Regions from separate parts of the Kitasatospora sp. NPDC059973 genome, predicted to be linked through region 1. Evidence: predicted binding sites of a transcription regulator. Region 1 holds the regulator's gene; the other holds the start of a gene.
What was found. The regulator HrcA, encoded in region 1, represses chaperone genes, less so after heat shock. The targets are predictions, from matches to a motif close to TTNGCACTCNGNNNNNCNGAGTGCNAA.

Region 1 (14,992 bases):
CGTCCTCGGCGTCGCTGAACGAGCCGAGCAGCCGGTAGGCGACCGAGCCCAGGTAGCGCCGGTGGGCCTCGAAGGCGTCGGGTTGTGCGGCGGCAGCGGCCGACAGGTCGTCACTCACAGGCCCACCGTAGCGGCCCGGGGCGGCGGCCGGAGCGTTCGAGGGGGCACCCCCGGACGGGGCCCCGGCCTCCCCGTGGGCGGAACGCCGGAGGGGGAGGCCGGGTGACCCCGCCCTCCCCCTCCGGTGCGGCCCGCCGGCCCGCCGGTCAGTCCACCTCGGCGACGGCCTCGGCGAACTGCGCCTGGTACAGGCGGGCGTACGCGCCCTCGGCGGCGATCAGCTCGTCGTGCGTGCCCTGTTCGACGATCGAGCCGCTCTCCATCACCAGGATCACGTCGGCGTCCCGGATGGTGGAGAGCCGGTGGGCGATCACGAAGCTGGTGCGGCCGGTGCGCAGCCGGGCCATGGCGCGCTGGATCAGCACCTCGGTCCGGGTGTCGACCGAGCTGGTCGCCTCGTCCAGGACCAGGATCGACGGCTGCGCCAGGAACGCCCGGGCGATGGTGATCAGCTGCTTCTCGCCGGTGCTGACGCCGGTGCCCTCGTCGTCGATGACGGTGTCGTAGCCGTTCGGCAGGGTCCGGACGAAGCGGTCCACGTGGGCGGCCCTGGCCGCCTCGACGACCTGCTCGTGGGTGGCGCCCTGGGCGCCGTAGGCGATGTTCTCGGCGATGGTGCCGCCGAACAGCCAGGTGTCCTGGAGGACCATGCCGATGCCGGAGCGGAGGTCCTCGCGGGACATGGCCGCGATGTCGACCCCGTCCAGGGTGATCCGCCCGCCGCTGACCTCGTAGAACCGCATCAGCAGGTTGACCAGGGTGGTCTTGCCGGCGCCGGTCGGGCCGACGATGGCGACGGTCTGGCCCGGTTCGACCTTCAGCGAGAGGTCGTCGATGAGCGGCTTGTCGGGGTCGTAGCGGAAGGAGACGTCCTGGAAGGCGACCCGGCCGCGGATCGCGTCGGGGCGCTCCGGCATGGCCGGCTCCGGGGTCTGCTCGGTCGCGTCCAGCAGCTCGAAGACGCGCTCGGCGGAGGCGACGCCGGACTGCACCAGGTTGGCCATGCTGGCGACCTGGGTGAGCGGCTGGCTGAACTGCCGCGAGTACTGGATGAACGCCTGCACGTCGCCGATCGACAGCGCGCCGCTGGCGACCCGCAGGCCGCCGACGACGGCCACCAGCACGTACTGCAGGTTGCCGATCAGCATCATCGCGGGCTGGATGATGCCGGAGATGAACTGGGCCCGGAAGCTGGCCGTGTACAGCGCCTCGTTGTGCTCCCGGAAGGTCTCGGCGGACTCCTTCTGCCGGCCGAAGACCTTCACCAGGGCGTGGCCGGTGTACATCTCCTCGATGTGCGCGTTCAGCTGCCCGGTGGACTTCCACTGCTGGACGAACTGCGGCTGCGCCCGCTTGCCGACCCTGGTCGCCACCACGACCGACAGCGGGACGGAGATCAGGGCGATCAGGGCGAGCAGCGGGGAGATCCAGAACATCATGGCGAGCACGCCGACCACGGTGAGCAGCGAGTTCACCACCTGGCCCATGGTCTGCTGCATGGACTGGCCGATGTTGTCGATGTCGTTGGTGACCCGGCTGAGCACCTCGCCGCGGGGCTGCTTGTCGAAGTAGCTGAGCGGCAGCCGGGCGAGCTTGGACTCGACGTCCTGGCGCAGCCGGTAGCTGGCCCGCTGGATCGCCTTGGTGGCGAGCCGGCCCTGGACGATGCCGAAGGCGGCGGAGGCGACGTAGATCGCCAGCACCCAGAGCAGCACGGTGCCGATCGCGCTGAAGTCCATGTGCTGGCCGGGGGTGAAGTCGACCGCGGAGAGCAGGTCGGCGGCGCCGCCGTCGTGCGCCCGCACGTCCGCGACGGCCTGCGCCTTGGAGATGCCGGCCGGGAACTGCTGGCCGACCACGCCGGCGAAGATCAGGTCGGTGGCCCTGCCGAGTACCTTGGGCCCGGTCACGGCGCAGCCGATGCTGAGCACGCCGAGGGCCAGCACGCCGCTGAGCAGGGCGCGTTCGGGGCGGAGCAGGGCGAGCAGCCGCTTGCCCGAGCCCTTGAAGTCCATCGACTTCTCGGAGCCCTGGCCGCCCATGAACCGGCCGGGGCCGGCCGGGCCGCGGCGGGCGGCGGCGGCCTGCGAGTCGCTGGGCACCTCGCCGGAGCCGGGGCCCTTCGTCATGGGCGCCTTCTTCTGCGGGGTGGTCACGCCGCCTCCTGCTCGGTGAGCTGGGAGAGCACGATCTCCCGGTACGTCGGGTTGTCGGCCATCAGTTCGCCGTGGGTGCCGCTGCCGACGACCGCGCCCTCGTCCAGGACGACGATCCGGTCGGCGTCGCGGATGGTGGAGACGCGCTGGGCGACGATCAGCACGGTGGCGTCGGCGGTCTCCCGGGAGAGGGCCCTGCGCAGCCTGGCGTCGGTGGCGTAGTCCAGCGCCGAGAACGAGTCGTCGAACAGGTAGACGCCGGGCTTGCGGACGAGCGCGCGGGCGATCGCCAGGCGCTGGCGCTGGCCGCCGGAGACGTTGCTGCCGCCCTGGGCGATGGGCGCGTCGAGGCCCTCGGGGAAGCGCTCGACGAACTCCTTGGCCTGGGCGACCTCCAGGGCGTGCCAGAGCTCCTCGTCGGTGGCGTCGGGCCGGCCGTAGCGCAGGTTGCTGGCGACGGTGCCGGTGAACAGGTAGGGCTTCTGCGGGACGAGGCCGACGGTCTCGGCGATCGTCTCGGGGGCGAGTTCGCGGACGTCCACGCCGTCCAGCAGGACCTGTCCGGCGGTGGCGTCGAAGAGCCGGGGGACGAGGCCGAGCAGGGTGGACTTGCCGCTGCCGGTGGAGCCGATGACGGCGGTGGTCTCGCCGGGGCGGGCGGTGATGTCGACGCCGCGCAGGACGGAGGCCTCGGCGCCGGGGTAGCGGAACTCGACGGCGCGCAGTTCGAGCTTGCCCCGGGCCAGGAGTTCGGTGACGGGGGTGGCCGGCGGGACGACGCTGGAGCTGGTGTCCAGGACCTCCTGGATGCGCTCGGCGCAGACCTCGGCGCGCGGCACCATCATGAACATGAAGGTGGCCATCATGACGCTCATCAGGATCTGCATCAGGTAGGAGAGGAAGGCGGTCAGCCCGCCGATCTCCATGCCGCCGCTGTCGATGCGCATGGCGCCGAACCAGAGCACGGCGACGCTGGAGGCGTTCACCACCAGCATCACGGCCGGGAACATGAACGACATCAGCTGGCCGACCTGGAGGGCGACCCCGGTCAGGTCCCGGTTGGCGCCGGCGAACCGGGCCTGCTCGTGGTCGTCCTTGACGAAGGCGCGGATGACCCGGATGCCGGTGATCTGCTCGCGCAGGACCCGGTTCACCGTGTCGATCTTCTTCTGCATGCTGCGGAACTTCGGGCGCAGCGCGCGGACGAGCAGGGCGACCACGACGCCCAGCAGGGGGACGACGGCCAGCAGCAGCGCGGAGAGCGGCACGTCCTGGTTGAGCGCCATGACGATGCCGCCGACGCACATGATCGGCGCGGCGACCATCAGGGTGAAGGTCATCAGGGCCAGCATCTGGACCTGCTGGACGTCGTTGGTCGTCCGGGTGATCAGGGAGGGGGCGCCGAAGGAGCCGACCTCGCGGGCGGAGAAGGTCTGCACCCGGTCGAAGACGGCGGCCCGGACGTCCCGGCCGAACGCCATGGCGGTGCGCGCGCCGTAGAAGACGGCACCGATCGAGCAGAGCGCCTGGGCGACGGTGACGGCGATCATCACAGCGCCGATGCGCAGGATGTAACCGGTGTCGCCCTTGACCACGCCCTGGTCGATGATGTCGGCGTTCAGCGTCGGCAGGTAGAGCAGGGCGAGCGTGGACACCAGCTGGAGGAGCACCAGCAGGGAGATCGGTCGGGAGTACGGGCGCAGGTACGCCCTCAGCAGTCTGATCAGCACTGGCACACTCTTGTCTTCGGCAGTGGGGTTCGCATCCCAATTCTCATGCTTCTGTGGACTCGCACAGTTGATTCCGGCCCCGCGCCCCGAGGTTTGTCCAGTCCTTTGCTGAACGCACCGGCGGGCCCGGTTGCGCCGTGCACCGGCGGCTCGGCAGTGTGCCAGCTGTCCTCACCCTCTTACGGAATGACCGGTTTCCCCCTAGGCTGCTGATTGCCCCCTTGTTACTCACCGGTATCGGATCGATTGCCCGGGGGCCCGGCGACCGCCCCCACGGGCGCCGCGACATCCCTCAGACGGCCACCCGCCCCCGGAGGTCCTCGTTGAGTTCCGCGCAGTCCCTGATCGACTCCGGCCGTGCCGACATCGTCGCCGGGCGGCCCGCCTCCGTCGCCCACCTGTTCCTGGAGCGGGTCGCCGCCACGCCGGCGGGTGAGGCCTACCGCTTCCCCGTCCCGGTGGACGAGCACGCGGCGGACGGCGCCCCCGGCGCCGAGCAGTGGCGTTCGCTGACCTGGGCGCAGACCGCCACCCGGGTGTACGCGGTGGCCGCCGGCCTGCTGTCGCTGGGCATCAGCCCGGAGGACCGGGTCGCGCTGATGTCCTCCACCCGGCTGGAGTGGGTCATCGCCGACCTCGGCAACATGTGCGCGGGGGCGGCCACCACGGCCGTCTACCCGAGCACCAACGCCGACGAGACGGCCTACATCCTCTCCGACTCGGGCTCCAGGGCGATCTTCGTCGAGAACGAGAAGCAGCTCGCCAAGGTCGTCGGCGAGCTCGGCCAGCTGCCCGAGCTGCGCACCGCCGTCCTCTTCGACGGCACCGGCCCGGTCGCCGGGGCGCCCGGGCTGAACGTGCTCACCCTGGCCGAGCTGGAGCAGCTCGGCACCGAGTACCTGGAGCAGCACCCGGACGCCGTGCGGCGGGCCGTCGACGCGCTCGACAAGGAGCAGCTGGCGACCCTGATCTACACCTCCGGCACCACCGGCCGCCCCAAGGGCGTGCGGCTGGTCCACGACTGCTGGGCGTACCAGGGGCGGGCGCAGGAGGAGAGCGGGCTGCTGCGCGCGGACGACGTGCAGTTCATGTGGCTGCCGCTGTCGCACGTGTTCGGCAAGAGCCTGATCTGCGGCCAGATCGCCACCGGTCACGTGATGGCGCTGGACGGCCGGGTGGACCGGATCATCCACAACCTGCCGGTGATCCGCCCGACCATGATGGCCTCGGCGCCGCGCATCTTCGAGAAGGTCTACAACGGCATCGCCGGCAAGGCCCGGGCCGAGGGCGGCGCCAAGTACAAGATCTTCATGTGGGCGGCGAAGACCGCCCGCGACTACGCCCGGGTCACCCAGGCCAACCGGATCGCCACCGGGCAGGACAGCGCCCCGCTGGGGCTGCGGGTGCGGCACGCGGTGGCCGACAAGCTGGTGTACGCCAAGATCCGGGCCGCGTTCGGCGGGCGGATGCGCGGCTCGGTCTCCGGCAGTGCCGCGCTGGCACCCGAGATCGGCTACTTCTTCGCCGGTGTCGGCGTGCCAGTCCTGGAGGGCTACGGCCTGACCGAGAGCTCGGCCGGGATCTGCGTCAACCCCGCCGAGGACCTCCGGGTCGGCACCATCGGCACCGTGCTGCCCGGCAGCGAGATCCGGATCGCCGAGGACGGCGAGATCCTGCTGCGCGGCCCCGGCGTCATGCGCGGCTACCACAACCTGCCGGAGAAGACCGCCGAGGTGCTGGAGCCGGACGGCTGGTTCCACACCGAGGACATCGGCGAGATCGGCCAGGACGGCTTCCTGCGGATCACCGACCGCAAGAAGGACATGTTCAAGACCTCCGGCGGCAAGTACGTCGCGCCGAGCGAGGTGGAGGGCAAGTTCAAGGCGGTCTGCCCGTTCGTCAGCAACATCCTGGTGATCGGCAACGGCCGCAACTACTGCACCGCGCTGATCGGCCTGGACGAGTCGGTGATCATGCCGTGGGCGGCCGAGCACGGCCTGGCCGGCAAGTCCTACGCCGAGGTGGTCGGCGACCCGAAGGTGCACCAGCTGGTCGACGGCTTCGTGCAGCGCCTCAACGGCGACCTCCAGCGCTGGCAGACGATCAAGAAGTTCACCCTGCTCCCGCGCGACCTGGACATCGAGCACGGCGAGCTCACGCCGAGCCTGAAGATCAAGCGCCCGGTGGTCGAGCGGACGTACGCGGACGCCGTCACCGAGATGTACGCGGGCGCGAACGAGGCCTGATCCGTCCGTCGTCCCGTACGGCCTCGATGATCACCGGGGCCGTACGGGACAATGGGGTCATGCCCTCCGCACTCCCCGACGGCGAACCCGTGCCGTCCGACGGTTCCCTGCCCGCGCACGCCCTCGCCGGGCTCGGGTCGCGGCCGTTCGGCTTCTACCTGCACGTGCCGTACTGCGCGAGCCGCTGCGGCTACTGCGACTTCAACACCTACACCGCCACCGAGCTGCGCTCCTCCGGCGCCGTCGCCTCCCAGGAGACCTACGCCGACAACGTGGTCGCCGAGATCCGGCTGGCCCGCGAGGTCCTCGGCGACACCGACCTGCCCGTGCGGACCGTCTTCCTCGGCGGCGGCACGCCCACCCTGCTGCCCGCCCGGGACCTGGTGAAGATGCTGGCGGCGATCCGGGCGGAGTTCGGGCTCGCCGACGACGCCGAGGTGACCACCGAGGCCAACCCCGAGTCGGTCGACCCGGCCTACCTCGCCGAACTGCGCGAGGGCGGCTACAACCGGGTCTCCTTCGGCATGCAGAGCGCCCGGCCGCACGTCCTGCGGCTGCTCGACCGCCACCACACCCCGGGCCGCCCGGAGGCCTGCGTGGCCGAGGCCCGCGCGGCCGGCTTCGAGCACGTCAACCTGGACCTCATCTACGGCACCCCCGGCGAGTCCGACGACGACTGGCGGGCCTCCCTGGACGCCGCGATCGGCGCCGGGCCGGACCACGTCTCGGCCTACTCGCTGATCGTCGAGGACGGCACCAAGCTGGCCGCCCGGGTCAAGCGCGGCGAGCTGCCGATGATCGACGACGACGTGCACGCCGACCGCTACCTGATCGCCGAGCAGGCGCTCGCCGCCGCCGGCTACTCCTGGTACGAGGTCTCCAACTGGGCCACCACCCCGCAGGGCCGCTGCCGCCACAACGAGCTCTACTGGACCGGCGGCGACTGGTGGGGCGCCGGCCCCGGCGCGCACAGCCACGTCGGCGGCGTCCGCTGGTGGAACGCCAAGCACCCGGCCGGCTACGCCCGCGCCCTCGCCGAGCGCCGCACCCCGGCCCAGGGCCGCGAGCGGCTCACCGACGAGGACCGCCGGGTCGAGCGCATCCTGCTCGAACTGCGCCTCGCCGAGGGCATCCCGCTGGACCTGCTCACGGCGACCGGCCGCGCGGCCGCCGACCGGCACCTCGCCGACGGCCTGCTCGACCGCACCACCCACGAGCGCGGCCGGGCCACCCTGACCCTCCAGGGCCGCCTCCTGGCCGACGCCGTGGTCCGCGACCTGGTGGACTGAGAGTCGTTGCCGTGGTGCCAGCCGCCGGCTCGCGGTCGCGGGCCCACGGCTGACCGGTCAGTCCTCCAGGGTGACGAAGTCGATCAGTTCCTCGACCTTCGCCAGCAGGGCGGGCTCCAGGTCCTTGAAGGAGTCGACCGAGGCGAGGATCCGCTTCCACGCGGCGGGGGTGTCGGCCGGCCAGCCGAGGCGGCGGCAGACGCCCCCCTTCCAGTCCTCGCCGTAGGGGACGTCCGGCCAGCCGGGGATGCCGACGGAGGAGGGCTTCACGGCCTGCCAGACGTCGATGTACGGGTGGCCGACGACCAGCACGGCGTCGCCGGTGACCCGGGCGGCGATCCGGTGCTCCTTGGTGCCGGGGAGCAGGTGGTCGACCAGGACGCCGAGCCGGCGGCCCGGGCCGGGGGCGAAGTCGGCGACGATCGCGGGCAGGTCGTCGATGCCCTCCAGGTACTCGACGACGACGCCCTCGATCCGCAGGTCGTCCCCCCAGACCCGCTCGACCAGTTCGGCGTCGTGCCGCCCCTCGACGTAGATCCGCGACTCCCGGGCCACCCGGGCCCGCGCTCCGGGGACGGCGACCGAGCCGGAGGCCGTCCGGCCCGGCGCGCGCGGGGGAGCCGGCGCGGCGGCGGCGGGGCGGACCAGGGTGACGGTCCGGCCCTCCAGCAGGAAGCCGCGCGGCACCAGCGGGAACACCCGCCGCTTGCCGAACCGGTCCTCCAGGGTGACGGTGAAACCCTCGGCGGTCTTCTCGCAGCGCACCACCGCGCCGCAGAAGCCGGTCGCGGCCTCCTCGACCACGAGGTCCCGGTCGGCGGGCACCTCGGGGGCGGGCTGCTGCCGCTTCCACGGCGGGGTGAGGTCGGGTCCGTACTGGCGGCTGCGCATGCAGGTGACTATAGGCAGGCCCGACGGGGCGTCACAGGCCCGGCGCGCCCCAGACCGGGAACCAGCGGGTGAGGTCCTTCTCCAGCCGCAGGTCGTTCCCCAGCATGGCGTTGACCTGCAGTTCCAGCGGGCTGTCGCGCTTCTCCCCGCCGCCCGGCACCGGCGCGAACGGGTAGAAGGTGCCGCGCTTGTACAGGTAGACCAGCGCCAGCGGCTGCCCCTCGGCGCCGCGGAAGGCCACCAGCGAGCAGAGCAGCTGCGGGCCGAAGCCGTTCCCCTCCAGCTCGCTGTTGACCGCGTGCAGGTCGTTGACCAGCTCCGGCAGCTCCTCGGGGGTGTGCCGGGCGAGCAGCCAGGAGTAGCCGTAGGCGTCCTTGGAGGCCTCCACCGGGACGCCGCCGCGCTCGGTGTCGGCGTCCAGCAGGGCCCGGACCTGCCGCTCGACCTCGACGAAGGCGCCGCCCTCGACCGAGGAGAAGCAGACCGACCCGACGCCGGTCGGCCGGAAGCCGGCCGCCGCCTCCAGGGTCAGCGCGGCCGAGGGCACGCCGAACAGCTGGTCGAGGTCGGGCCGGACGGGCTTGGTGCGGCCGAACAGTGCGTTCAGGATTCCCACGGCGGTCCCCTCCGGGGCGGGTCGTCGGCTCAGCGGCCGAGCTGGGTGGAGATCTTCGCCAGCTGCTCCAGCCGCTTCTCCAGCGAGGGGTGGGTGGAGAACAGCTGCGAGGCGGCCTCCCGGGCGCTCAGCGCGGGGGCGAAGTAGAAGGCGTTGTACGGCTGGGCCTGGCGCAGGTCCTTGGTCGGGATCGCGGCGATCTGGCCGGTCACCTTGGTGAGCGCCGAGGCCAGTGCGCTGGGCCGGCCGGTGAGCTGGGCGGCGGCCCGGTCGGCGGCCAGCTCCCGGTAGCGGGAGAGCAGCCGGGTCAGCAGGAAGCTGATCGCGTAGACCACCACCGACACCAGCGGGATGACCAGCGCGGCGATCGCGGCGTTGGAGTCGTTGCTGTTGCGGCCGCCGCCCATGAAGCCGCCGTACATCGCGATCCGGGTCATCGCCCCGGCCAGTACGCCGAGGAAGCCGGCGATGGTCATCACCGCGACGTCCCGGTGGGCGACGTGCGACAGCTCGTGCGCCAGGACGCCCTCCAGTTCCTCCGGTTCCAGCCGCCGCAGCAGCCCGGTGGTGACGCAGACCACCGCGTTCTGCGGGTTGCGGCCGGTCGCGAAGGCGTTCGGCATGTCGTTGTCGGCGACCGCCACCCGGGGTTTGGGCATGTCGGCGAGGGCGCAGAGCCGGTCGACGGTGCCGTGCAGCTGGGGGTACTGCTCCGGGGTCACCCGGTGGGCGCCCATCGCCCGTTCGGTGATCTTGTCGCTGAACCAGAACTGCGCCACGAACAGCCCGCCGGAGATCAGCACGATCAGTGGCCAGGCGCCGCGCAGCAGCGCGATCAGCAGGCCGGTGAAACCCACGTACAGGAGCCCGATCACGAACATGGTCCCGACCATCCGGCCGGTCAGGCCGCGGTCCGGGGCGAAGCGGGTGGGCTGGCCCGAGGTCGACATCGCTGGTCCTCCGTTCGCCGTTCGCTATCGATGCTGCCACCCGGCCGGTCCCGCGGCATCACCCGCGCGCCGCGCGATGCGGGCAGGATCACCCCGGCGGTGCCGTTCCTGCCGTCGGACCCGGGCCTTACACTGGCAGGTACGGTTCTGGCACTCCTCTGTTCAGAGTGCCAAAGGCCGCGGTCCGCCCGGCGGACCGCACCATGCCGGAACGACACACGTCACCACGGACAACGTGCGAAGAGGGAGGTGCGTGCCCCATGGCCGGTGAGGTCCGCCAGCTCGACGAACGCAAGCTCGCCGTGCTCCGCGCCATCGTCCAGGACTACGTGGGCACCGAGGAGCCGGTCGGCTCCAAGGCTCTCGTCGAACGCCACAACCTCGGGGTCTCCCCGGCCACCGTCCGCAACGACATGGCCGCGCTGGAGGAGGACGGCTTCATCCACCAGCCGCACACCAGCGCCGGGCGGATCCCCACCGACAAGGGGTACCGCCTCTTCGTCGACCGGCTCGCCGAGGTCAAGCCGATGAGCGCGCCCGAGCGGCGGGCGATCCGGCACTTCCTGGACGGCGCGGTGGACCTGGACGACGTGGTCGCCCGCACGGTCCGGCTGCTCGCCCAGCTCACCCGGCAGGTGGCGGTGGTCCAGTACCCCTCGCTCTCCCGCTCCACGGTGCGCCACATCGAGCTGGTCGCGCTGGCTCCGGCCAAGGTCATGCTGGTCCTGATCACCAACACCGGCCGGGTCGAGCAGCGGATGGTCGACTGCCCGGGTCCGGTCGGCGAGGTGGTCCTCGCGGACCTCCGTGCCAAGATCAACACGAGGGCCGTCGGCGTCCGGCTGCCCGACGTGCCGGGGCTGCTGGACGAGCTCCCGGCGATGTTCGAGGCGGTGGACCGGCCGGCCGTCACCATCGTCCTGGCGACGCTCTTCGAGGCGCTCGCCGAGCAGAACGAGGAGCGGATCATGCTGGCCGGCACGGCCAACCTGACCCGCTTCGGCCACGACTTCCCGCTCACCATCCAGCCGGTGCTGGAGGCGCTGGAGGAGCAGGTCGTCCTGCTGCGCCTCCTGGGTGAGACGGCGGACGCCGGGATGACGGTCCGGATCGGCCGGGAGAACGCGTACGAAGGGCTCAATTCCACCTCGGTCGTCTCGGTCGGTTACGGTTCGGGCGACGAGAGCGTGGCCAAACTGGGTGTGATCGGTCCGACCCGGATGGACTATCCGGGCACAATGGGGGCGGTGCGAGCGGTGGCACGGTACGTGGGCCAGATCCTGGCCGAGTCGTAGGGAACGACCGGTGTCCCACGGATGACACCGGTACCAGTCGCAAGCACTTCTACAGGCGGAACAAGCGGAGCATTTGGTGGCCACGGACTACTACGCGGTACTCGGCGTCCGACGGGATGCGGGGCAGGACGAGATCAAGAAGGCGTTCCGGCGCCTGGCGCGCGAACTGCACCCGGACGTCAACCCCGACCCGAAGACGCAGGAGCGGTTCAAGGAGATCAACGCCGCCTACGAGGTCCTCTCCGACCCGCAGAAGCGGCAGGTCTACGACCTCGGCGGGGATCCCCTCTCGCCCAACGGGGGAGGCGCGGGCGGCTTCGGCGCGGGCGCGGCCGGGTTCGGCTTCTCCGACATCATGGACGCGTTCTTCGGCGCGGCCGCCGGTCAGCGCGGCCCGCGCTCGCGCACCCGGCGCGGCCAGGACGCCATGATCCGGCTGGAGATCACCCTGGAGGAGGCCGCGTTCGGCACCACCAAGGAACTCCAGGTCGACACCGCCGTCACCTGCACCACGTGCAGCGGCGAGGGCGCCGCCCCCGGCACCTCCGCGCAGACCTGTGACATGTGTCGCGGCAAGGGCGAGGTCTCCCAGGTCACCCGGTCCTTCCTGGGCCAGGTCATGACCTCCCGGCCCTGCCCGCAGTGCCAGGGCTTCGGCACCGTCGTGCCGACCCCGTGCCCGGAGTGCGCCGGCGACGGCCGCGTGCGGGCCCGCCGCACCCTGACCGTGAAGATCCCGGCCGGTGTCGACAACGGCACCCGGATCCAGCTGGCCGGCGAGGGCGAGGTCGGCCCCGGCGGCGGCCCGGCCGGCGACCTCTACGTCGAGATCGCCGAGAGCACCCACCCGACCTTCCAGCGCCGCGGCGACGACCTGCACTGCACGGTCACCATCCCGATGACGGCCGCCTCGCTCGGCACCCAGGTGCCGCTGCAGACCCTGGACGGGCTGGAGGAGGTCGACATCCGGCCCGGCACCCAGTCCGGCCAGTCGATCCCGCTGCACGCCCGCGGCATCACCCATCTGCGCGGCGGCGGCCGGGGCGACTTGATAGTGCACGTCGAGGTGCAGACGCCCACCAAGCTCGACCCCGAGCAGGAGGACCTGCTGCGCCGGCTCGCGGTGCTGCGCGGCGAGGAGCGGCCCTCCGGCCAGTTCGCGCCGGGCCAGCAGGGGCTGTTCTCCCGGCTGAAGGACGCCTTCAACGGCCGCTGACCGTACCGGCGCCCGGTGCCCCGCTCCCGGCGGGTCACCGGGCGCCGTCGTTCCCCCGTCCGTCCCCCCACCCCCACTCCAGGAACCGCCATGACCGCGCCCGTGTTCGTCGTCGAGACCGCGCAGCTCGCCTCCGCCGCCCCCGGCGCGGTGGTCCGGCTGGACGGCCCGGAGGGGCGGCACGCCGCCGCCGTGAAGCGGCTGGAGCCGGGCGAGGCGGTGACCCTGGCCGACGGGCTCGGCCTGGGCGCCGACGGCACCGTCACGGCCGTGCACGGCAAGGACGCCGTCGAGGTGACGGTCGCCGCGGTCCGCCGGGAGGCCGAGCCGGCGCCGCGGATCGTCGTCGTCCAGGCGCTGCCCAAGGGCGACCGCGGCGAGCTGGCGGTGGAGACCATGACCGAGGTCGGCGTGGACGTGGTGATCCCCTGGGCCGCCTCCCGCTGCATCACCCAGTGGAAGGGCGAGCGCGGTGCCAAGGCGCTCGCCAAGTGGCGCTCCACCGCCCGCGAGGCGGGCAAGCAGTCCCGCCGGCTGCGCTTCCCCGAGGTCCGCGAACTCGCCACCACCCGCCAGCTGGCGCCCGTCCTGGCCGGGGCCGCGCTCGCCGCGGTGCTGCACGAGGACGGCGCCGAGCCGCTGGCCGGTGCCGCGCTGCCCGGCGGCGGGGACATCGTGCTGGTGGTCGGCCCCGAGGGCGGGGTCTCCCCGGAGGAGCTGGCCGCCTTCGCCGAGGCCGGTGCCAGGCCGTACCGGCTCGGGTCCTCGGTGCTGCGCACCTCGACCGCGGGAGTGGCCGCCGGCGCCCTGCTGCTGGGCCGCACCGGCCGCTGGGGCTGAGCGGGCCGGTCGCCGCACGGACCGTTCGTCCTCCGGCGGTTCGTTCCCCGGCGGTTCGTCCCCCGTAGGGGGCGGCCTGCGCGAAACCGGAGGCGCGCCGCCCCGGCGGGTGCGTAGGGTGCGGCTGTGAGCGAATCCCCGAGCACCCCTGCCGGCGCCTACCTGCGCCATCCGCACCTGCACGGTGACCTGATCACCTTCGTCGCGGAGAACGACGTCTGGCTCGCCCCGCTGGACGGCGGCCGGCCCTGGCGGCTGACGGCCGATCACGTCCCGGTCCGCCGCCCGCGCTTCTCGCCGGACGGCCGGCACATCGCCTTCGTCTCCACCCGGGACGGCGCGCCCGAGGTGCACGTCGCGCCGGTGGACGGCGGGCCGTCCCGGCGGCTGACGTACTGGGGCAGCGACCAGACGCAGCTGCAGGGCTGGACGGCCGACGGCAGCCCGGTCGCCACCACCTCCGCCGGACAGGCCACCCTGCGCCGCACCTGGGCCCACGCCGTACCGCTGGACGGCGGCGAGCCGCGGCGGCTGCCGTACGGGCCGGTCGGCGGGGTGGCGTACGAGCCGGGCGGCGACCGGGTGCTGCTGCTCTCGGCGGCCGGTGCGGAGCCCGCGCGGTGGAAGCGCTACCGGGGCGGCCGGGTCGGCAAGCTCTGGATCGGCGCCGAACGGTTCGCCCGCGTCCACGAGGAGCTGGACGGGCACATCGAGGCGCCGCTCTGGGTCGACGCGCCCGGCGGCGCCCGGATCGCCTTCCTGGCCGACCACGAGGGCGTCGGCGAGCTCTACTCCAGCCTTCCCGACGGCAGCGGCCTGCGCCGCCACACCACCTCCCCGGAGGGCTTCTACGCCCGCGGCGCGACCAGCGACGGCACCCGGGTGATCTGGCACCGGGCCGGTGACCTCTGGCTGCTGGACGACCTCGACGGCGCCGAGCCGCGCCGGCTGGACGTCCGGCCGTCCGGCCCCCGGGCCGGCCGGCGGCCCCGCCCGGTGCCGGCCGCGCACTGGCTGGAGAGCGCCGCCCCCGACCGCACCGGCCGGGCCGGCGCCGTGGTGGTGCGCGGCAGCGTGCACTGGCTGCCGCACCGGGAGGGCCCCGCCCGGGTGCTGGACGAGACGCCCGGCGTCCGGGCCCGGCGGGCCCACGTGGTGCCCGGCGAGGACGGCGCGCAGGGCGTGCTCTGGGTGACCGACGCCGACGGCGAGGACGCCGTCGAGTACGCCCCCGCCGTGCTCGGCGAGGAGCGCCGCCGGCTGGCCGGCGGACAGCTGGGCCGGGTCCGCGCGCTGGCGGTCTCGCCGGACGGCAAGCAGGCGGCGGTCGGCGCGCACGACGGCCGGGTCCTCCTGGTGTCGCTCGCCGACGGGACGGTGCACGAGCTGGACCGCAGCACGGACGGCGAGGTCAGCGGGCTGGCGTTCAGTCCGGACTCCGCCTGGCTCGCCTGGTCGCGGCCGAGCCCGGGCTTCGGGGCCTGGTCGCTGCGCCAGATCGTGCTGGCCAACCTGGCCACCCGCACGGTCGGCGAGGTCACCCCGGCGCGCTTCATCGACACCTCGCCGGCCTTCACCGCCGACGGCCGCCACCTGGCCTTCCTCTCGGTGCGCAACTTCGACCCGGTCTACGACTCGCACGT
Region 2 (14,992 bases), on a different contig from region 1:
CCTGGTCGGAGCCGTGGTCCGGCTCGCCGCCCCCGAGATCCGCGTACGACGGACCGCGGCCCGGACCGGAGGGCTCGGCCTCCACCGGGTCAGCCTCGCCGGGAGTACCGGCAACGTCGTCACGCATCGGTCCATGGTGCCTGGTCGAACGGGAAAACGCGGCACCGCGTCCGGAGTTGTGCACCGGAACGTTATGCGGTGCGACGCCGGGCACCGCGCCGTCGCGCACCACCGGCCCCTCCTGCACCGTGCCACCTCCCGCCCCGCTGCCGTCGGTGGTCCCGTCCGTCGCGCCGTCCGCCGAATGCGCTGCGGCTCCGTGGTTCGCCGCAGTGCCTGTCCGCTGGTCCCCGAGGTGCTCCACACCTCCATGGTGCAACCTCGGGACCGTAACGTCACACGCCCCTGCGGGGGGAACCGCGACGAGCGCGCCGCAGCCGGCGGAGCCGGCGGTGGTCAGCGGACCAGGCCCCACCGGAAGCCCAGGGCCACCGCGTGCGCGCGGTCCGAGGCGCCGAGCTTCTTGAACAGCCGTCGGGCGTGGGTCTTCACGGTGTCCTCGGAGAGGAAGAGCTCGCGGCCGATCTCGGCGTTGCTGCGGCCGTGGCTCATGCCCTCCAGCACCTGGATCTCACGCGCCGTCAGCGTCGGCGCGGCGCCCATGTCGGGGCTGCGCAGCCGGCGCGGGGCGAGCCGCCAGGTCGGGTCGGCGAGGGCCTGGGTGACGGTCGCCCGCAGCTCGGCGCGCGAGGCGTCCTTGTGCAGGTAACCGCGGGCACCGGCGGCCACCGCGAGGGCGACGCCGTCGAGGTCCTCGGCGACGGTGAGCATGATGATCCGCGCGCCCGGGTCGGCGGACAGCAGCCGCCGGACCGTCTCGACCCCGCCGAGGCCGGGCATCCGGACGTCCATCAGAACGAGATCGGAGCGGTCGGCCACCCAGCGGCGGAGGACCTCCTCCCCGTTCGTCGCGGTGGTGACCCGGTCGACGCCGGGTACGGTCGCGACCGCGCGGCGAAGCGCCTCGCGGGCGAGCGGGGAATCGTCGCAAACGAGAACGGAAGTCATGACCGTCGTCCTCCGCAGCTGATCCGCGTCACGTTGAGCCTCCTGGCTGGTACGAATCTCTCCGACACGGCCGATTGGCGACGGACTCCGTGCCGATCGCCTGAACTTCCCCGCGATCGTTCCCGACGTCCGGCGCCCGCTAACCGCCTCCGCACTTCCAACGACCGTCACTCGAATGAGTTACGGCTTTCAGGGCCATCTCCACCACTGTACGTGGCCAACCCGTTACCGATCAGCTACCTCGCGGTGCACACGCCGCTCTTTTGTGCAGCTCGCGCGCGGTGGGCGCACCACCCGCACACCGGTACGGATCGTCGCGCGCCCGTCGGCCACCCGATTGCCACGTCTGCGCCTGCCGAACTCCATGCCCACTTTGCCCGTTTTTATAGCTTTTGTATGGTCATTGACTGTTGTGCAACTCTGTGGGTGACTTGTCCATGGAGTTGCCGTAAGTCATATTTCCAGGTGTCCACACCAGCGCATCGATGCCTCGCCGTGCCGTGCAGCCCCGCCCGCCGATGGCCGGTCCGCGGCCGCGAGCCTCTGAAGGGAATGAGCCATGGCAGATTTCTCCCGCCTCCCCGGCCCCAACGCCGATCTCTGGGACTGGCAGCTCTCCGCGGCCTGCCGCGGCGTGGACAGCTCGCTCTTCTTCCACCCCGAAGGGGAGCGCGGCGCCGCGCGGAGTTCGCGTGAGGCGAGCGCCAAGGAGGTCTGCATGCGCTGCCCGGTACGCACCGAATGCGCGGCGCACGCCCTGGCCGTCCGCGAGCCGTACGGCGTCTGGGGAGGACTGACCGAGGATGAGCGCGAGGAGATGATGGGCCGCTCGCGCAACCGCCTCGTGGAAGTACCGCTGGTCGCGCCGACGGGGCTGCCGCGCTAGGCACGCACCCGCTCCGCGCCATGAAGAAACGTTCCTTCATGGCGCTTCGAGCCGCCGGTCCGCCCGGGCGAACGCCCGGTCAGCGCCCGGCCGCCGCGCCCGCCAGCCGCTCCAGCATCAGCGCCACCGCCGGCACCTCGGCGAGGTCCGGCAGGGTCAGGGCGACCACCTGCCGCACCGCCGGCGCCCCCGAGGCGGTCCGCACCGGCACCGCCGACACGCCGTCGGGGCGCACCGACTCCAGCGCCAGCCCCGGCAGCACCGCCACCCCGAGCCCGGCCGCCACCAGGCCGACCACCGCCGGGTAGTCGTCGGTCGCGAAGTCGATCCTGGGCTCGAAGCCCGCCCCCGCGCAGAGTTCCACCAGGTGCCCCCGGCACTGCGGGCAGCCCGCGATCCACTGCTCCCCCGCCAGTTCGGCGAGTTCCACCGGCCCGCGCCCGTCGCCGCGCCCCGACAGCGGGTGCGCGGCGGGCAGCAGGCCGACCATCGGGTCGTCGAGCAGCGGGGTGACCACCAGGTCGGACCAGTCGGTGGTGGCGCTGAGCTGCTGGGCCTCCAGATTGGCCTCGGCCCGCGCCTCGCGCGGCGTGCCGTGCCCGGGAGCGGACGCCGGAAGGGGCGTCGGCGCGCCGCCGGGAGCCTGCGGATACCGGAAGGCCAGCGCGATCTCGCACTCGCCGCCGCGCAGCATCGCCAGCGACTCCGGCGGTTCGGCCTCGACCAGCGACACGCGCACCCCCGGATGGCTGTCCCGCAGCCGGGCGACGGCCGGTGGCACCAGGGTGGAACTCGCGGTGGGGAAGGAGACCAGCCGCACCCGCCCGGCCCGCAGTCCGGCGATCGCCGCGACCTCCTCCTCGGCGGCGGAGAGCCCGGCCAGGATGCCGGTGGCATGCTTGAGGAGCACCCGCCCGGCCTCGCTCAGCTGCATGCCGCGCCCCGAACGGACCACCAGCGGGGTGTCGACGGACTTCTCCAGCGCCTTCATCTGCTGGCTGATGGCGGGCTGCGTACAGCCCAGCTCACGGGCGGCGGCGGAGAAGGAGCCGGTGCGGGCGACGGCACGCAGAACGCGCAGGTGGCGGGCCTCGATCATGCCTCAGTTATAAGGCAATCTTTGCTTTATGCAAAATTCAACTGATAGTTGAAGAGTCAAACGCCCCACACGCCGCAGGCCCGGCCCGTACCCCGAGGGGCGCGGACCGGGCCTGCGGTCACTGATCAGGCGTCAGTGGGAGTGGCCGTGGCCGCCGTGCGAGTGGCCGTTGTCGGCCTCCTCTTCCTTCTTCTCCACCACGAGGGTCTCGGTGGTGAGCAGCAGGGAGGCGATCGACGCGGCGTTCTCCAGCGCGGAGCGGGTGACCTTGACCGGGTCGATGACGCCGGCCTTCAGCAGGTCGCCGTACTCACCGGTGGCGGCGTTGAAGCCGTGACCGGCCTCCAGCTCGGCGACCTTGTGGGTGATGACGTAGCCCTCGAGGCCGGCGTTCTGGGCGATCCAGCGCAGCGGCTCGGCGAGCGCCTTGCGGACGACCGCGACACCGGTCGCCTCGTCGCCCGACAGGCCCAGGCCGCCCTCCAGCACCTTGGCGGCGTGGACGAGGGAGGCGCCACCGCCGGCGACGATGCCCTCCTCGACCGCGGCACGGGTCGCCGAGATGGCGTCCTCCAGGCGGTGCTTGCGCTCCTTCAGCTCCACCTCGGTGGCAGCGCCGACCTTGATGACGCAGACGCCGCCGGCCAGCTTGGCCAGGCGCTCCTGCAGCTTCTCGCGGTCCCAGTCGGAGTCCGTGTTGGCGATCTCGCCCTTGATCTGGGCGACGCGGCCGGCGACGGCCTCGGTGTCACCGGCACCGTCGACGACGGTGGTCTCGTCCTTGGTGATGGTCACGCGGCGGGCGGTGCCCAGCACGTCCAGACCGGCCTGGTCGAGCTTGAGGCCGACCTCCTCGGAGATGACGGTGGCACCGGTCAGGGTGGCCAGGTCGCCCAGGATCGCCTTGCGGCGGTCACCGAAGCCCGGGGCCTTGACGGCGACCGCGTTGAAGGTGCCGCGGATCTTGTTCACCACGAGGGTGGACAGCGCCTCGCCGTCGACGTCCTCGGCGATGATCAGCAGCGGCTTCGAGGCACCGCCCTGCAGGATCTTCTCCAGCAGCGGGAGCAGCTCCTGGATGGAGGAGATCTTGCCCTGGTTGATCAGGATGTACGGGTCCTCCAGGACCGCCTCCTGCCGCTCCGCGTCGGTGACGAAGTACGGCGACAGGTAACCCTTGTCGAACTGCATGCCCTCGGTGAAGTCCAGCTCCACGCCGAAGGTGTTGGACTCCTCGACGGTGATGACACCGTCCTTGCCGACCTTGTCGATCGCCTCGGCGATGAGCTCGCCGACCTGGGTGTCCTGCGCGGAGAGGGACGCGACGGCGGCGACGTCGTCCTTGCCCTCGATCTCGCGGGCGATGGACAGCAGGTGCTCGGAGACCGCGGCGACGGCCTTGTCGATGCCCTTCTTCAGGGCGGCCGGGCCGGCACCCGCGGCGACGTTGCGCAGACCCTCGTTGACCAGGGCCTGGGCCAGCACGGTGGCGGTGGTGGTGCCGTCGCCCGCGACGTCGTTGGTCTTGGTGGCGACCTCCTTGACGAGCTGCGCGCCAAGGTTCTCGTACGGGTCGTCGAGCTCGACCTCACGGGCGATGGTGACACCGTCGTTGGTGATGGTCGGCGCACCGAACTTCTTGTCGATGACGACGTTGCGGCCCTTGGGGCCGATGGTCACCTTGACGGTGTCGGCCAGCTTGTTGACACCGCGCTCCAGCGAGCGGCGGGCGTCCTCGTCGAACTGCAGGATCTTCGCCATGTTCCCTATTCCCTCGGGGCTGCGACCGGCACGCCGGCCACCGGACTACGTGAACCAACAACCACGCCCCGGGCCCCTGTCACTGGGACACGGATCCGGGGCGGGCTGGAACGTCTTACTTCTCGGTGCTGCTTACTTCTCGATGATGGCGAGAACGTCGCGCGCCGAGAGGACGAGGTACTCCTCGCCCTGGTACTTCACCTCGGTGCCGCCGTACTTCGAGTACAGGACGATGTCACCGACGGCGACGTCGAGCGGCAGACGCTGGCCGTCCTCGAAGCGGCCCGGGCCGACAGCCAGGACGACGCCCTCCTGAGGCTTCTCCTTGGCGGTGTCCGGGATAACCAGGCCGGAGGCCGTGGTGGTCTCGGCGTCGAGCGGCTGGACCACGATGCGGTCCTCGAGCGGCTTGATGGCAACCTTGCTGCTGGTGGTCACGTCCGAGCTCCCCTTCGGAGATTACGGGGTTGTCTAACGGGTAGTGGCGAACCTACGGGCCTGCCGTCGCGGGGGTCAGACACGCTTCTTCGCGTTAGCACTCCCCTGGTGGAGAGTGCCAAGGACGACCATAGGCCGCGGTTAGCACTCAGTCAACCAGAGTGCCAACGACGCGCCCGAAACGGTTCTCGCGGGCGGCTGCCGGGCCGCACTCCCGTACGACGCCGCCGATGATCCGCACGCGTGCGCGTCCGATCAGGGCCCACTCCACCAGTGCGCTCGCCCGGCCGCCCCGGTCCGGTCCGTCCGCCCCGGGCTGGCCGACCCCGGGCGGCCCGGCGCGCCGACCGGGGAGAATGAGCGGGTGGAGACCGAGAACCTGCAGCCCCTGCTGACCCCCGAGGGGCAGTCCCTGCTCGCCGAGCTGCGCGAGTTCGCGCCCGAGGAGGAGCTGGCGCTGGCGACCAGGCTGCGCCGGGAGCACTCGGCGGAGCTGGTCTCGGCGGCGTTCGGGCAGGCCCGGCTGCGGCAGCGGGCGCGGACGAAGTTCGGCGCGGACGCCGACCTGATGTACTTCACGCCCAACGGCGTCGAGCAGTCCACCCGGCGCAGCGTCGCCGAGTGGCGGGCCCGGCGCTTCGCCGAGCTGGGCGTGCGGCGGCTGGCCGACCTCTGCTGCGGGATCGGCGGCGACGTCCTCGCGCTGGCCCGGGCCGGGATCGAGGTGCTCGCCGTGGACCGGGACCCGGCGGCCTGCGCGGCCACCGCCGCCAACGCCGCCGCACTGGGCCTGGCGGACCTGGTCGAGGTGCGCTGCGCGGACGTCGCCGACGTCGACGTCACCGGCTACGACGCGGTCTTCACCGACCCGGCCCGCCGCACCTCGCGCGGCCGGGTGTTCGACCCCGAGGCGTACGCCCCGCCGCTGTCCTGGGCGATCGAGGCCGGCCGGCGCACCCCGATCGGCGCGCTCAAGGTGGCCCCCGGCATCCCGCACACGGCCGTGCCGGGTGACGCGGAGGCCGAGTGGGTCTCCGACAACGGCGACGTCAAGGAGGCGGTGCTCTGGTTCGGCACCGGGGCCGGCCGCCCGCACCGCGCCACCCTGCTGCCGCACGGCGACTCGTTGACCGGCGGCGACCTGCCCGACCCGCCGGCCGGACCGGTCGGCCGCTACCTCTACGAGCCGGACGGCGCGGTGATCCGGGCCCACCTGGTCGCCGAGGTGGCCGAGCGGGTGCACGGCCGGCTGATCGACCCGAAGATCGCCTACCTCACCTCGGACCGGCTGGTCGCCACCCCGTACGCGCACGCCTTCGAGCTGACCGACGTGCTGCCGTTCCACATCAAGAAGCTGAAGGCGCTGCTGCGCGAGCGGGCCGTCGGCACCGTGGTGATCAAGAAGCGGGGGATGGCGATCACCCCGGAGGAGCTGCGCCGCCAGCTGAAGCCGAGCGGGCCGAACAGCGTCACCGTGATCCTCTGCCGCACCGACCAGGGCCCGCTGATGATGCTCGGCCGGCCGGTGGCGCTCCCGTAGGCGGACTCCCGGTCAGCCGGCGGGCGGCCGGATGTAGTCCTCCAGCCGGGCCACCGCGAAACCCTGCTCCTGGATGCGGGCCAGCAGCTCCCCGAACATCTGCGTCATCGTCTCGCCCTTGAGGTCCTTGGGCCCCCGGAAGTGGGCGAGGACAATGTCGCCGGGCCGGAGCTTCTTGTCCGCCGCCTGGTACTGCATGTCGTGGATCTGCATCGACTCGCGCCAGAGCACGATCGCGCGCGGCCCGCACTGCTGCACCGAGGTGTTCAGCGCCGGGGTGTTGGCGCCGTCCCCGTACGGCGGGCGGAACAGCAGCGGCGCGGTGCCGTACTGCTGGGTCAGCGCGGACTGGGCGTCGCAGATCTCGGACTTCTGCTTCTCCGGCGCGACCTTGCTCATCTGGGCGTGGTCGACGGTGTGGTTGTGGATGTGGTTGCCGAGCGCCTGGAGCGGCTTGAAGTAGCCGTAGTTGTCCTTGACGATGTCCCGGGTCAGGAACATCGAGACCGGCACCTTGAGGTCGGTCAGCATCTCGACGAACTTCGGGTCCTTCTCGGCGCCGTCGTCGATGGTGACGAAGACGACCTTGTCGGTGGTCTTCACCTCGCTGAACACCGGCACGGGGCCGGTCCGTTCGAGCTTGACCGGCTTGTCGGCCGGCGCCGGCGGGGCGGGCGGCAGCGGCGTGAGGTGCCACTTCGCCCAGGCCGCCGCGTCCCCGGCGGCGGGCACCGCGGCGGGTGTCGCCGTGGGCGTCGGATTCGCCGCGGCGGACGGCCGCTGCCCGGCCGCCGGCGTCGTCGCGGCGGTCGCCGCGGGCCCGGCGCCCGTGCCGCCGCTGCCACAGCCGGTGGCGGCGGCCAGCAGGGCCAGCGCCCCCACCGCGTACGTCCTCGTCCTGCCCCGCCCGTACCACTCCACCGCGCCGCGCTCCCAGCTACCGTCCAGCATGCTCTCAGCTATGCACGGTAGTGGCCGGCCGTTCGGTTCCCGGACAGGCCCGGCAGCTCGCTACTCCGGGTCCGCCCCGGACGCCGGGTTCGCGCAGGTCCCCGGGCCCGCGCAGGTCTCCGGGTGCTCGCTGGACTCCAGGTGCTCGCTGACGAAGGACCAGCGGTGCACCGGGCGGCCGGTCAGTGCGGCGGGCGGCTCGGGGACGGGCACCGGCTCCGCCGTCCACCAGGTGATCAGCAGCACCCGGTCGCCCGGCGCACCGAACAGCTCGGCGCGGACCAGACCGGCCGAGCCACGCAGCGCGGGCAGCGCGACCTCACGGACCCAGGCCGACAGCTCGGCCCCGCGGCCGTCGGCGGCCCGCGCCTCCCACATCGCGGCGGTGGTGGTCACCGACCGCCGCCCAGCGCCTGGTACGCCTGGCCGTGCACGTCCGTGTGCGGGACGTGCACCTCGGTGACGGGCAGCGAGGAGTCGGCCGACAGGTCGAAGGACGAGGGCGCGCGGTCGCGCCAGACCATCTCGGACCCCAGCGCGGCGACCATCGCGCCGTTGTCGGTGCACAGGCCCGGACGCGGCACCCGCAGCCGGATGCCCGCCTTGTCGCAGCGCTGCTGGGCCATCTCGCGCAGCCGGGAGTTGGCCGCCACGCCACCGCCGATCATCAGGTGGTCGACGCCGTTCTCCTTGCAGGCCTTGACCGCCTTGCGGGTCAGCACATCGGTCACCGCCTCCTGGAACGAGGCCGCGACGTCCGCGATCGGCACCTCCTCGCCGGCCCGGCGCTTGGCCTCCACCCAGCGGGCGACGGCGGTCTTCAGGCCGGAGAACGAGAAGTCGTACGCCGGGTCCTTCGGGCCGCTCAGGCCCCGGGGGAAGGCGATCGCCTTGGGGTCGCCCTCACGGGCGGTGCGGTCGACCACCGGACCGCCGGGGAAGCCGAGGCCGAGCACCCGGGCGACCTTGTCGAAGGCCTCGCCGGCCGCGTCGTCGATGGTCGCGCCGAGCGGGCGGACGTCACGGGTGATGTCCTCGCTGAGCAGCAGCGAGGAGTGCCCGCCGGAGACCAGCAGGGCCATCGTCGGCGAGGGCAGGCGGCCGTGCTCCAGCTGGTCCACGCAGATGTGCGAGGCCAGGTGGTTGACCCCGTAGAGCGGCTTGTCCAGCGCCCAGGCGTAGGCCTTGGCGGCGCTCACGCCGACGAGCAGCGCACCCGCCAGGCCGGGGCCCGCGGTGACGGCGATGCCGTCGAGGTCGCTCGCCTTGATGCCGGCGGTGTCCAGGGCGCGCTGGATGGTCGGGACCATCGCCTCCAGGTGCGCGCGGCTGGCGATCTCGGGCACCACACCGCCGAACCGGGCGTGGTCGTTGACGCTGGAGGCCACCGCGTCGGCGAGCAGGGTGGTGCCGCGCACGATGCCGACGCCGGTCTCGTCGCAGGAGGTCTCGATACCGAGGACGAGCGGTTCGTCAGCCATGGCGGTCTTCCTTCAGGTCCTTCGGGTCAGTACTGGGGTGGTCGAGGCGCATCACCAGCGCGTCGATGCCGGCCGGCTGGTAGTAGTTGCGCCGGATGCCGACGGGTTCGAAGCCGAAGCGCTCGTAGAGCCGCTGGGCGCGCGGGTTGTCCACCCGCACCTCCAGCAGCAGCTCCGCGCAGTCGCGCCGGGCGGCCTCCCGGATCAGGTCGGTGAGCAGCAGCGCGCCGAGGCCGGTGCCCTGGTGCCGCGTGTCGACGGCGATGGTCTGCACATCGCCCTCGCCGGCCACCGCCATCAGCCCGGCGTAGCCGACGATCGCGCCGTCCGGGGTGGTGGCCACGGTGTAGTGGCGGGTGCCGCCGCGATGGGCCTCGGCCAGCTCGGACCAGTACATCCCGGTCGACCAGGCGTCCTCGGGGAAGAGCGCCAGCTCCAGCTCCATCACCGGCGCGATGTCCCACCAGCGCATCGGGCGCAGCGTGGTGCCGTGGCCCGGTCCGTCGGGGCCGTGCGCGCCGTTCGGGCTGGTCGGGCTGGTCGGGCCGTGCGCGCCGTTCGGGCCGGTCACGCCGTTCGGGCCGGTCACGCCGGGAGCACCGCCTTGTAGCCGGCGGGCACCTGGGCGTCCGGGCGGCGCAGGTAGAGCGGCACGTTGGGCAGCAGCTCCCGCCCGGCGGCCAGCTCGGCGGCGGCGAAGTCGGCCAGCGCGCCCGCCGAGACGTGCTCGGGCCCGTGCGCGCCGGGGAAGGCCTCCGGGTACAGCAGCGCGCCGGCGCCGACGGCCCGCGGCCGCGGCGTCAGCTCGGCCGGGCGGTCCACGGCGGGGCCCTCGGTGCGCCGGCCGTCCGCGTCGTACGAGGCCCAGTAGACCTCCTTGCGGCGCGCGTCGGTGGCCACCGTGAACGGCTGCCCGGCGAGGCCCTCGGCGCGCGCCCGGTGGGCGATCGCGTCCAGGGTGCAGACGCCGTGCACCGGGACGCCCAGCGCGTGGCCGAGCGCGGCGGCGGTCACCAGGCCGACCCGCAGGCCCGTGTAGGGGCCGGGGCCGACGCCCACCGCGATGCCGGTCAGCCGGTGCTTGTCGACATCGGCCTCCCGCAGCACCCGGTCGATGGCGGGGAGGAGCAGTTCACCGTGGCGCCTGGCGTCGACCTGGTCGGTCTCGGCGAGGACGGCCGTGCCGTCGTGGACGGCGGCGGTGACAGCAGGGGTAGCGGTGTCGAACGCGAGCAGCAGCACGGGTCAAGGTTAGACCGGTCGGAGCCGTGGACCGCCTCCGGTCCTGGTCCGCCCGATCGACAAGGTGTCCTGGTTCGGAACACACGTCCTACGGGGTGCGGGCGGGAACGAGCGGACCTGGCACGATGGGGCCGACGGGTTTTGGGACGGCGGTGGGAGCGACACGTGGCGAAGATGGGTCCTGGAGTGGTGGTCACGGGGCTGACCCTGGGGGCCCTGGCGGTGGTGAGCCTGCTGGCCTTCCAGGCCAACGGCGCACAGGACCGCGCAGGCGCCACCGGGCCGACCGCGAGCACCACCGCCTCGTCCGGCGGGCCGTCCGCGTCGGCCACCCCGACCGCCTCGGCCACCCCGACCGTCCCCGCGCTCCCGACCACCTCGGGGGCCGGTCTGCGGGTCGTCTACTCGGCCGGCAGCCACTACGTCTGGCTGGTCGACCCCAAGAAGAACCCGCAGGTGGTGGCCTCCTTCGCGGTCACCCCGGGATCGGTGGAGCCGACCCCCGGCAGCTACCCGGTGTACAGCCGGGCCGCCACCAGCACGGGCACGGACGGCCGGCAGATCGAGCACGTGGTGCGCTTCGCCCAGCAGAACGGCGTGGTGTTCGGCTTCAGCGCGGCCGTGGACGGCGCCACCCCCGCCGCCGACCCGAAGACCAAGACCGGCGGGATCCGCAGCGGTCGGGCGGAGGGGCAGCTGCTCTGGGACTTCGCGCCGAGCGGCACCAAGGTCGTCGTGATCGCCTGAGGACGCGCGCCCCGCACGCCGGGCGGGCGGCGGGCCCGAGGCGCTATTCGGCTCGGGTGCGGTGCCCGGTTCGGGGCGGGTGTCGAGTGTCAGGCCGCGCGGGGCGTGTCGGCCACCGGTTCGGCCGGTGCCGCGCTCTCCCGGCGCTCCGGCGGAGTGGAGACCGCCTCCGCGGCCGCACACGCGGCCAGCAGGGCCCGCATCGGTGCGCCCTGGACGCTGCGGGCGGGCTCTCCGGCCCCGGTACCGCGCGGCGCGCGCTCCGGGGCGGGGGTGGTGCTCGACATGGCGCCTCCCTAGTTAGGCAGACCTAACCGCGACACCCATCCCATCACGCCCGGCACCCCGCCCGCAACACTTTGCCGACAGTCTGTCGGCAACCGTCGGCGTCGGCCCGTGCCCGTGGGTATTCACTTGTGTCGGCCGTCGGCGCCGTCCGTGCCCGCCGGCGCTCGTCGGCTCAGGCCAGCGCGGCCAGCTCCACCCCGGTCCAGCGCGACCCGATCCCGTTCAGCAGCACCCGGCGCGGGTCCAGGTCGTCGTCGTCCGCCTCGGCGCCGATGGCGCGCTCGATCCGGACCTCCAGCCGGCTCTCGGCGAGCCGTTCGACCTTGCCCTCGCCCCACTCGACCACGACCACCGACTCCGGCAGCGAGACGTCCAGGTCGAGGTCCTCCATCTCGTCCAGGTCCCCGCCCAGCCGGTACGCGTCCACGTGCACCAGCGCCGGGCCGCCGACCAGCGACGGGTGCACCCGGGCGATCACGAAGGTCGGCGAGGTGACCGCCCCGCGCACCTGGAGGCCCTCCCCCAGGCCCCGGGTGAGCGTGGTCTTCCCGGCCCCCAGCTCCCCCGAGAGCAGCACCAGGTCCCCCGGCCGCAGCAGCGCGGCCAGCTCCCGGCCGAGTCGGCCCATCCGCTCGGGAGTGGCGACGGTGAGAGTGGCGTGCGAGCCCATGCGCGATTCAAGCCCTTCGATCCGTACTGCGGCGCACCGACCGCCGGGCGCCTCCGCTACGGTGCCACATCCCCGGCCGGGCGTGCGCCGGTGGCCCGGGCCGCTACGGCGTCTCGCCCACCGAGGAGGGCAGCGGCGCCGCGCCGCGGTAGTCGACCGCCTGTTTGAGCAGCGCGACCAGCCGCTGGTCGACGAGGTCCGGGCGCTCCAGCATCACCAGGTGCCCGGCGTCCTCCACCAGGAGCAGCTCGGCCCCGGGCAGCTGCTCGGCCATCGCCTCGCTGTGCGCGGGCGGGGTCAGCAGGTCCTTGGTGCCGGCGAGCACCAGGGTGGGGATGCCCCGCAGGGCCGCCAGCGCGGCGGTCTTCTCGTGCGCGCCGAACACCGGGTAGAACTCGGCCACCACGTCGATCGGCGTGGCGTCGAGCAACTGTTCGGCGAACCGCACCACGCCCGGGTCGACGTCCTTCCCCCCGAAGGAGAACTTCCGGTAGAAGACGGCGCTGACGTCCGCGCCGAGCCGCCGGGTCGCCTCGACCAGCTCGACCTGGCGGCCGAGCAGCTTCATCACCCCGGGTGCGACCTTCTTGAACAGCTTGGCGCCGACCGCCGGCAGACCGAGCGTCACGGCCTCCCAGTCCCCCGCCAGCGTGCCGATCAGCGCGACGCCGGCGACCCGTTCCCGGAACAGCGCCGGCTCCTGGTCGGCGAGCGCCATCACCGTCATCCCACCCATCGAGTGGCCGACCAGGACCAGCGGGCCGGTCGGCGCGACGGCGTCGATCACCGCCTTGAGGTCCCCGCCCAGCTGGTCGATGCTCGCGAGTTCACCGGCCAGGAACGAGCGGGAGCGCTCGGACCGGCCGTGGCTGCGCTGGTCCCAGAAGACCAGGCGCATGCCCTCGCGCAGCGCGGCCCGCTGGAAGTGCCAGCTGTCCTGGTTGAGGCAGTAGCCGTGGCAGAACACCACGGTCAGCGGTTCGCGCCGCCCGACGGCGGCGGCGGGGCCGAGGCCCGAGCGCCGGCCGGCCCGCACCAGCGCGCCGGAGCCGCCCAGCAGACCGGGCAGCCCGCTCCGGTCGACCGGTCCGTCGCCGGCGCCGGAGCCGGAGCCGGTAGCGGTGCCGGGGCCGTCCGTCCGGCGGCGGACGAACCAGCCGCGGCGGGCGGCGGCACTGGTACCGGGGGCTGGGCCTGGGCCCGGGGCTGCGACGGCCTTGTCGTGGTCCGGCTCTGCGGGGTGCTCTTCCGCGTGCTCCTCGGGCCGGACGCTGACGGGCTCGGGCCAGCCGGTGCCGTCCAGCTCGACGTACAGCTCGGTGCCGTCGGCGGCGGTCACCGTGCACGGGCGCCCGCGGAGCGAGCCGTACGGGGCGTTGGCGTCCAGCTCCGCGCGGGCCCGGCGGCGGGTGGCCCGGCCGACGGTCAGCCGCTCGATCGCCACACCGGCGGCCGCGCCGGCCGCGACCACGCCGACCGAGATCCCGATCAGACCGGCCCGGCTCACCCCGGAGGCCGCACCGGCCGCCTTGGCCACCGCCGCGACCGGACCGGAGCCGGCCTCCTCGCTCATACGCTCGCGCCCTCGGTCGCCGCGCCCCCGGTCGGCACGCCCTCGGTCGGCACGCCCTCGGCGGCCGGGACGTCGGCCGTCGGGGCCTCGGTGGTCGCGCCCAGGTAGCGGCGCGGCACCCGGGCGCCGATCCGGGTCACGATCTCGTAGGAGATGGTGCCGCAGGCCCGGCCCCAGTCCTCGGCGGTCGGCTCGCCCTGCTCGCCGTTGCCGAACAGCAGCACCTCGTCGCCGACCGCGGGGGTGTCGCCGCCGAGGTCGACGACGAACTGGTCCATCGCCACCCGACCGGCCACCGTGCGCCACTTGCCCGCGATCTGCACCGGGCCGGTGCCGCTGGCGTGCCGGGGGATGCCGTCGCTGTAGCCCACCGGCACCAGACCCAGGGTGGTCGGGCCGGGCGTGGTGTAGTGGTGGCCGTAACTGACGCCGTGCCCGCCGGGCACGTGCTTGACCAGGGCCAGCCGGGCGGTCAGCGCCATCACCGGGCGCAGCCCGAAGTCGGCCGGCGAGCCGACCTCCGGGACGGGCGAGAGCCCGTACATCGCCAGGCCGGTACGGACCAGGTCGTAGTGCGACTGCGGGAGCAGCAGGGTGGCCGGGGAGTTGGCGAGGTGCCGCACCGCGGGGCGCAGCCCGGCCGCCTCCGCGTACGCGAGCGCCTCGCGGAACGCGTCCAGCTGGGCCTGGATGGAGGGGTGGCCGGGCTCGTCCGCGGCCGCGAAGTGCGACCAGACGCCGACCACCGTGAGCAGGCCCTCGGCCTCGGCGCGGCGCGCCGCGCCGACCAGCTCCGGCCAGTCGTGCGGCTGGCAGCCGTTGCGGCCGAGGCCGGTGTCGGCCTTCAGGTGCACCCGGGCCGGGACACCGGTCGCGCGGACGGCGGCGAGCAGCTCGTCCAGCGCCCACTGGGCGCTGACGGAGACATCGATGTCGGCGAGCAGCGCCTCGCGCCAGGGGCCGCCCGGCGTCCAGAGCCAGCAGAGGATGCGGGCCTGGTCGGGGCGGATCCCGGCGGCGCGCAGAGCCAGCGCCTCCTGCGGGAGGGCGGTGCCGAGCCAGCCGATGCCTGCGGCGACCGCCTCGCGGGCACAGCGGACCGCGCCGTGGCCGTAGGCGTCCGCCTTGACCGTGGCCATCACCGTGGCGGCGCCGACGCGCTCGCGCAACGCGGCGAGGTTGCCGCGCAGGGCGGCCAGATCGATGGTCGCCTCAGCCCGTACGCCGTCGGTGAGAGTGGCCGTGCCG

Region 2: a site for HrcA is predicted at 5,394-5,420, ahead of groES (co-chaperone GroES). Genes of this name have one in related genera too.

The regions. Positions count from the first base shown of each region.
Region 1 covers NZ_JBHWUI010000023.1:39,185-54,176, forward strand. Annotated here, with positions in the region: gene sigJ (RNA polymerase sigma factor SigJ) at 1-118, opposite strand, end outside; gene ACFWA9_RS09230 (ABC transporter ATP-binding protein) at 267-2,249, opposite strand; gene ACFWA9_RS09235 (ABC transporter ATP-binding protein) at 2,273-4,006, opposite strand; gene ACFWA9_RS09240 (AMP-dependent synthetase/ligase) at 4,330-6,252, shown strand; gene hemW (radical SAM family heme chaperone HemW) at 6,312-7,541, shown strand; gene ACFWA9_RS09250 (DUF3097 domain-containing protein) at 7,599-8,432, opposite strand; gene ACFWA9_RS09255 (hypothetical protein) at 8,464-9,048, opposite strand; gene htpX (zinc metalloprotease HtpX) at 9,078-9,998, opposite strand; gene hrcA (heat-inducible transcriptional repressor HrcA) at 10,259-11,293, shown strand; gene dnaJ (molecular chaperone DnaJ) at 11,370-12,509, shown strand; gene ACFWA9_RS09275 (16S rRNA (uracil(1498)-N(3))-methyltransferase) at 12,600-13,349, shown strand; gene ACFWA9_RS09280 (PDZ domain-containing protein) at 13,476-14,992, shown strand, end outside.
Region 2 covers NZ_JBHWUI010000004.1:125,215-140,206, reverse strand. Annotated here, with positions in the region: gene ACFWA9_RS02390 (response regulator transcription factor) at 457-1,068, opposite strand; gene ACFWA9_RS02385 (WhiB family transcriptional regulator) at 1,628-1,954, shown strand; gene ACFWA9_RS02380 (LysR family transcriptional regulator) at 2,034-3,053, opposite strand; gene groL (chaperonin GroEL) at 3,186-4,814, opposite strand; gene groES (co-chaperone GroES) at 4,947-5,252, opposite strand; gene ACFWA9_RS02365 (methyltransferase domain-containing protein) at 5,617-6,792, shown strand; gene ACFWA9_RS02360 (polysaccharide deacetylase family protein) at 6,805-7,743, opposite strand; gene ACFWA9_RS02355 (hypothetical protein) at 7,804-8,139, opposite strand; gene tsaD (tRNA (adenosine(37)-N6)-threonylcarbamoyltransferase complex transferase subunit TsaD) at 8,136-9,224, opposite strand; gene rimI (ribosomal protein S18-alanine N-acetyltransferase) at 9,217-9,696, opposite strand; gene tsaB (tRNA (adenosine(37)-N6)-threonylcarbamoyltransferase complex dimerization subunit type 1 TsaB) at 9,810-10,466, opposite strand; gene ACFWA9_RS02335 (hypothetical protein) at 10,641-11,213, shown strand; gene ACFWA9_RS02330 (hypothetical protein) at 11,303-11,500, opposite strand; gene tsaE (tRNA (adenosine(37)-N6)-threonylcarbamoyltransferase complex ATPase subunit type 1 TsaE) at 11,674-12,171, opposite strand; gene ACFWA9_RS02320 (alpha/beta fold hydrolase) at 12,275-13,744, opposite strand; gene alr (alanine racemase) at 13,741-14,992, opposite strand, start outside.